DNA from 2 places in the Shewanella sp. 125m-1 genome. Region 1 is predicted to be linked to the other one. Evidence: riboswitches for the same ligand, from Rfam matches in the RefSeq annotation. Region 1 holds a riboswitch; the other holds the start of a gene.
What was found. A riboswitch is a leader RNA that binds a small molecule or an ion and turns the genes downstream of it on or off. The one in region 1 is predicted to bind cobalamin.
Positions count from the first base shown of each region.

Region 1 (3,762 bases):
AGCCGTTTCATCACCCGCCCGCATAGCGACAATTTGACGCTTATTCAACAAGATAACCAGCAATGAAATCAGCACGACTAAAGCTGGCAGCCACAAGCCTTGCCAGCTGGCTTTAGCAAAGCTGCCTAAGGTCCAAAACAGTACCGATGCAGCAGCTTGTGGACTGGAAAAGTACAACATCAAACTGGCGAGTGCGCCAAACATAAACGAGGTTGCCACGCCAGAAAGCAACATGCGCTCAACCTGGGTGCTTAGGTTACGGCCACATAAGCTCAATACCAGCAATACCGATAAGCTGGCACCGATAAATGCGCCAACCGGCAGACTGAGCCAAAGCATGCTTTGGCTAAAGAGGGTTAACGCCACTACAGCGCCAAAAGAGGCGCCCGATGAGATCCCAAATAGATAAGGATCTGCCAGCGGATTTCGCGTCACAGTTTGCAGCACACTGCCCGCTATCGACAGTCCAGCCCCAGCAATAAATGCTAATAAGACTCGCGGTAAACGTAGCTCCCAAATAATGCGCTCTTTTACGCCAACAGGATCGCCGATACTAAACAGCTTGTGGCTAAACACATTTAGCACATCTAAGGTACTAATACTGGCAGCACCAAAACTGGTGGCAGCAAATGGGGTGATTAGCGCCACCAAAGTGAGTATAAGCAGAACGAGATGCTCAGTTCGGCGACGACAATTAATGGCTAACGGCAGACTCGCGATTGAGGCCTTACTCACCTTAAACATCTGTACTTCTCGCTTTTATTTGAACGAAAGCTTCAGCTTGAACTGACGCCTTTATATCCGCGGCGGTTTTCTCACCACTTGCCGACACGCCCTCGTAACCATAGAAATAACAGATAAGCGGATTACCATGCTGAGGATGAGGCTTGATTTCACAGCACACATCAAACACTTCAGCGATGCGCTGCTCAGTGAGTACCATCTTAGGTGAACCATTGGCTATAGCACGGCCCTTATCAAGCAGGAGGAGTTCATCACACAGTGCACTGGCAAGGTTAAGATCATGAATAGAGGTGATAACGGTGATATTGAGACTGCGCAGTAGCTCTAAGGTTTGGATCTGATAACGAATATCTAAGTGATTTGTCGGCTCATCGAGAATAAGTAGTTTAGGGCGCTGCACAATGGCGCGAGCAATCAAGGCACGCTGCTTTTCACCGCCCGATAAGCTCTCATAGGCTTGATTGGCTTTATCTTCAAGACCTACTTTTTCAAGTGCTTGTGCGATCACAACGCGATCGCTGCGGCTAGTAAAATCAAAGGCACTTTTATGAGGCGTTAAACCTAGGCCGATAAGTTGCGCAGTGGTCATCTCGAAATGATGGGGGGTGTCTTGCAGTACCACGGCGATTTGCTGGGCAAAAGCTTTAGCCGATAGCGCGCTAATATCTTGCCCAAACAAGTTAATACAACCCGTTGTTGGCTTAATGAAGCGATATAAGCAGCGCAGTAGACTGGATTTCCCTGCGCCGTTAGGCCCTATAATGCCCAGCATCTTACCTTCAGCTAAGCTAAAGTCGATTGCCGACAAAATGGCTTTACCATCCAGTTGCCAGCCTAAGTCGTTAACAGACAGCACTGTTTGGGTTTTAGCTTCAGCGTGAATCTGCTGCTTTAATTGCGAATTAGCCATTGCAGCCATTTACCCATTGTTTGAAAAAACGGGCATCGAATAAGCAAGCATCATATAAACAGGCCTTTAGCAAGCCTCGATCTAGGTCTAGATCTAGGTCTAACAACCAAGCATGGAACTTCATTTTATTCTCTCCCTCGAGTCGCCCGCACGAGTTTATGTGTATATGGATACACTTTTTAATTATCAACACGTACTGAATGATACGTAATGAACAACATAAGTTAGGCAGGTATCTGACTTGGAAGCGCAGCCCTATGGCTAACCTTCCCTACAGTTGCGGGTACAGTCCGGACTAAGCGGCGAATAACTGCCAGCCTCCGGTTCCCTTTATGCTGTTAAGCACCTAACTTTCATTTTTTAGCTATCTTTTATGCTAAGAGCAAACGCAGCCTTTAACGCAAGCAGCGCTACATAAGATAACGCCGCAGTTTAGCATCATACCAGCAAGGCTGATATCACCTTTGTTTTATAAATAAAACCAAGATTGACGGGCTAAAGCCCGACCTACGATAAAAAGGTTCTAGGTTCTAAGCTCTAGGTTCTAGGTTCTAGGTTCTAAGCTCTAGGTTCTAGGTTCTAGGTTCTAAGCTCTAGGTTCTAGGTTCTAGGTTCTAGGTTCTAGGTTCTAGGTTCTAGGTTCTAGATTCTAGGTTCTAAGCTCTAGGTCCTAGGTCCTAGGTCCTAGGTCCTAGGTCCTTCTTTAAACTTCTACCGCCAATTTAGGGTCATGAACTGCTTATTATCATTGTGCAGCACATCAATCACTACCGTGGCCGCGTAAGGCAATTTAAGCGAGGTGTAAAAACCCGCACACAGACTGACGTCCAGAGCTTTACTCATTAAATGACGTATTACGCCACCGTGAGTCACCACTAATACCGTCTTTCCTTGATGCAGCTCAAGCATCGCCTGCCAGGCTTTATCGATACGCGCCTCAAAATCTTGCATAGACTCGCCATGAGGCGGCGATAACAACCAAGGGTTTTTCCAGTAGTTATCAAGCGCGGAGCCACAAGTTTGATAAAGCGCGTCGAAGGTTTGTCCGTCCCAATCGCCGAAGTTCAGCTCTTTAAAACCTGCTTCAATAGAAAAGTCTAAATCATGCTCACGAGCCAATTGCTCTGCGATGTTGGCGCAGCGCTGAAGCGGTGAACTAATCACACTATTAACAGTAAAACCAACGGTAAAATCGACTGACAAATCGGTTAAGCATAAGGCGGAAAATGCCTTTTTCATCTGCAACTGACCAAGCTCAGTTAACGCAACATCAACTTGGCCGCGTAAAATATTGCCACCATCGCATTCGCCGTGCCGAAGTAAAATCACCTTAGTGGTTTGCATTATACCTGTTGACCTTCATTATTTATCAGCAACTTAGTTAAAATTCATTGGCTTTTAATGCTGAAAAAGTATCATGCTTTAGCACTTGCACTTTTTATCGCCTCTCACGTATTATGGACGTCTATACGTATAAATGTCCAAACAAAATAAAAGGTCACTAATAATAAACGACCTTAACTGAAAATAACGGACATGATTTACACCAGATCTAGGTAAGTTAAGTATTCAGAGACTTATTTTGCTTGGTATTACAAGAATAACGATTTGCGAACTGGTAGGAATTATCTATGGCAACCTGTACCCCAACACATGCCTTGAGCGCAGTAGCACATACTCAAGACTCTGCCGACAAGGTTTTAGCAGTACTTACCCAAAAGCTTCAAGATGGGATCCTTATCCTCGACGGCGCGATGGGCACCATGATCCAAGATCGCAAATTTGAAGAAGATGAGTTCCGTGGTGAACAGTTCAAAGACTGGCATTGTGATGTAAAGGGCAACAACGACATGTTGGTGCTCACCCAAGCCGATGCTATCAAGCAGATCCATAAAGACTACCTGTTAGCCGGCTCTGACATCATAGAGACCAACACCTTTAATGCCACCCGCATCGCCATGGCCGATTACGACATGCAGGAGCATTCAGCTGCGATCAACTTAGCGGGTGCACGCATTGCACGCGAAGCCGCCAATGAAGTTGAAGCAGAGACGGGTCGCCAATGTTACGTTGCAGGGGTACTTGGCCCAACGAACCGCACTTGCTCC
Region 1 is NZ_JBRILT010000003.1:90,920-94,681, forward strand. Features, by position in the region: gene ACVBIK_RS02560 (FecCD family ABC transporter permease) at 1-735, opposite strand, end outside; gene ACVBIK_RS02565 (ABC transporter ATP-binding protein) at 737-1,654, opposite strand; cobalamin riboswitch at 1,865-2,019, opposite strand; gene ACVBIK_RS02570 (histidine phosphatase family protein) at 2,366-2,998, opposite strand; gene metH (methionine synthase) at 3,286-3,762, shown strand, end outside.

Region 2 (3,762 bases), on a different contig from region 1:
CCAGTGTGATGGACTCTAGTCGCAGTGCTTAATATGCGAGTTAAAGCTATCGCTTGTAGGCTGAGCAGAGTCACCATAGCCGCAATGCCAACTAACCATATCGACAGCGCAATCTTGGCGTAATCGCTGGTTTGAACTGTAGCCATAGCTTTGCTAGCGATAACACTATAGTGAGCGAATTGTTCTGCCTGGGCTGCAGCAAGAGTGTTGGGCATGCTTGCGATTAACGCAGAGCTTATCAGTAAAGCGGGAACTGCTAACCATAGCTGGTAGGTTTTACGTGCCCCCAATCGCTGCTGTAAAAAGCGGTGGCTTATGAGTAAACCACCACAAACAAGAGTAAGTAACAGGGTTTGCTGTGCCATCCATAGCATCATGATTTGTTGTCCTTTTGCCAGGTATCAATCAGTTGTTGTAATTCGGCCACGTCTTCGGCGCTGAGCTTGTTTTGCTTGGCAAAACCGGCCACTAAGGGAGCGACGCGACCAGAGAATAAGCGCTCGATGAAAGACTCACTCTCTTTAAGCTGGTATTCACTCTGTTCGATGAGAGGGAAGTAAAGATATGAGCGGCCCTGCTTGTCAAAGCCAATGGCTTGTTTTTTTACTAGGCGGTTAAGTAGCGTCTTGACCGTTTTTTCGTGCCAGTCATTGCTGCGAGATAATTCACTGATGACATCGTTAGCACTCATTGGCGATGATTGCCAAAGGATATTGAGCACACACAGCTCGGCATTACTGATTTCTTTCATAGTAAAACCTCTTTCATAGTAAAACCTTTTTCATAGTTGCTCTCTTTCAAAGTCGGCCTCTTTCAAAGTCATCCTTTGCTGAATGTTCTTTACGATTACAGCTGTAATGTATATTTAAGATTACAAATGTAATTGTATTGCGCAAGTACTTTTTGGTGTTTTTTTGTTCTAGATTAGCTGTCGGTATATAAGCTATTGTTAAATATGGAAGGGCGGAGGTGATAGCCATTGAAGATGACTGTGCATTTATGCGGATTCAATTTAATGACTTTTTAAGTACCACTTTGACAGATGCACAGATAGAATATCTGTTCATAAAAGTACCCCCAACAAGGATTGTAAAGGTATGACGTCATTATCTCCGCGCATGGCAGCAGGCCTGTTATGTGTAATATTTCTAGCTTTTCCATCATACGGTTTAAGTGATGAAGCGGTTACAGCGCACGTCGATAAAACTCCCAAGCAACTAGCGATTTTTAGTCAAACATTTAATTTTAGTTTGCCGTTAGACTGGAAACTCGCTTATTCAAATCAACAAGAGACGATGTTCTCTGCTGAGTTTGTTCCCGCTTCTCAAGCGTTACAAACCTGGTCATCTATGCTGTGTGTGCAAGGGTTTAAAGGGATCGCTGAAGATGTGAGCCCACAAAAATTTTTAGAGACTATGGCAGAGGTATACTTCGACAGTTGCCAAGGGGAAACGGTGTTTGAAACCTTGCAAAGTGAGCCACTCAACGGCCATGAAGCTGCAAGCGCGATTATCGGCTGCACTAAGATGCCCAACTCTCATATTAAGTCGGTAGCAGGTATTGCTTATGATGAGGTGCAAACTCTAGGAGAGATTGGCCATTACACCGCTATCAGGGGGAAACTGGATCTGTATTTAATTCATAAATCGATTCGTGGTGACGCATTTAGCAAAGAAAATCCTCCCATCAAAGCGCAAAATCAGCAAGAGTTTTTATCTAGTATTACCCCTCTGAGCTTGTATTAAAGGCTTGGTAGACTCAATGTGATAATTATATGTTGCTGATATTAATGTGAAACATTAGATCGCTAGGTACAAGGTGAATATTCCTCGGCTTAAATACGGGTTTTAAGTGGTGTTAAGTTAGACATTTAACCGTATAGACGTCTATAATGCGCGGCACTCTTGATAGTGATATTTGTTCACTTTTGAGTAACAAAAACTTATAACGATATTTAGTCAACTTTATTGGTGCCTCAGGTTACGGCTGTAACTTAGGGATAATCGGGAAGTCAGTTAAATTCTGACACTGCCCCCGCAACGGTGAATGGTGAGAGACAAGTGCGCCTTAATGGATAGGTGTTGAAAGCTTGTATTCGGGTATTAATACGTTAATACAGAACCTAAGTCCGGAGACCGGCCAGCAAAGTGATTTCGATGATTTCGGCGGGCAGATCTCGAAATGCGGCAATTAAACGAACCAATAAACGAGTGATTTTTTTCATTTATGGGTCGTGTCACCGTGACGTATTTGCCCCGTTTTCCTTTAGGAGTAAAAAGGTAAATGGGAACACAACCATCAAAAATCGCACTACTAGTCAGTAGTCTTGTTAGCTTATCAGCCTTTTCAGTTTCGGCCGAAGAAGTCGCATCTCACTTAGCAAATGTTGATGAAACGATTACCGTAACCGGTTCTCGTTTTGATAGAAGCGCCGATCAGCAGCTAACCGTCATTAATACCATTGAACGTGAAGAGATAGCGCGTCTTAATCCAAAGTCTGTGGCTGACGTATTAGAAACACTTCCGGGTGTTAGTGTATCGCGCAATGGCGGTGCGGGTCAGGCAACATCTGTCAGTATTCGCGGCAGTAACTCCAACCATGTATTAGTCCTAATCGATGGCGTTAAAGTCGGCTCTGCCACATTAGGTACAGTTAGCTTTAACAGTTTATCACCTGAAAATATTGAGCGAATCGAAGTCCTAAAAGGACCTCGAGCGTCTGTGTGGGGCAGTGATGCTATTGGCGGCGTCATTCAGATTTTTACTCGCCAACTCAAGGGCGGTGAATGGTTTGCGGGTGCTGAATATGGCAGCAATGAATATATTCGCGGCTCATTTGGCGCAGGTATGACCCATGGCGATGGTAGTACAACACTGAGCGTTAACCATGAGCAATCAGAAGGTTATGATGTATATAACGGCGCAGAGGTTGAAAATGATGATGATGGTTATAAGCGCAACGCGCTTTCAGTAAACGGCTCTCAGCAAATTAATCAAAACTGGCAAGCACTTTGGACCGGACAATACGATAAAGGTAACACTCAGTACGACGATATCTATGCCTCAGGTTCGGCAGATGAGTCAGACTATGAGAATTACTTTTGGGATCTTGCTACGCAATACAGTAATGACCGATTTACCAGCAAATTAGCCTTAAGCCAGTCTCGCGATTCAAACGAGAACTTTCGTGGTAACGATATCAGTGTGCCAATATCTGAGTTTGAAACCAAACGCGATCAGGTCAATTGGAGTAACCAATACCTAGCGGCAAGCGACTTGACCCTGACGGGCGGTGTCGATTGGTCAAATGAGTCTGTTAAGGGCGATTATGCCCAAGATGAGCGAGATATCTTAGGTGTCTACGCCTTAGTGCAAAAGCAGTGGAGCAATATACTGGCTGAAGTTGCGGTGCGTTATGATGATGTGGAAAATATCGACAGCGAAGTTTCATATAACGCTAGTCTCGCATATCAGTTTAATGCTCAATGGAGTTTGGCCGCGACAACGGGTACGGCCTTTAAAGTGCCAACCTTTAACGACCTGTACTGGCCAGGTTCTGGTAACGCAGAGTTGCTCTCAGAAACCGCTGAGAGTTACGATCTAACGCTGCATTTTAATGCTAAAGATGTGCGTGCTTATATCAGTGTATTTAAAAATACTATCGATAATCTGATTGCTTGGGCCCCTACGGGTGAGAAAGACGATTATGGTTGGGATATCTGGAAGCCTGCGAATATCAATGAAGCTGAGATCAGCGGTATC
Region 2 is NZ_JBRILT010000011.1:56,525-60,286, reverse strand. Features, by position in the region: gene ACVBIK_RS07450 (TonB family protein) at 1-377, opposite strand, end outside; gene ACVBIK_RS07445 (BlaI/MecI/CopY family transcriptional regulator) at 374-751, opposite strand; gene ACVBIK_RS07440 (hypothetical protein) at 1,098-1,745, shown strand; cobalamin riboswitch at 1,952-2,158, shown strand; gene ACVBIK_RS07435 (TonB-dependent receptor domain-containing protein) at 2,284-3,762, shown strand, end outside.
Region 2: another riboswitch for cobalamin. It lies ahead of ACVBIK_RS07435 (TonB-dependent receptor domain-containing protein); the one in region 1 lies ahead of ACVBIK_RS02565 (ABC transporter ATP-binding protein).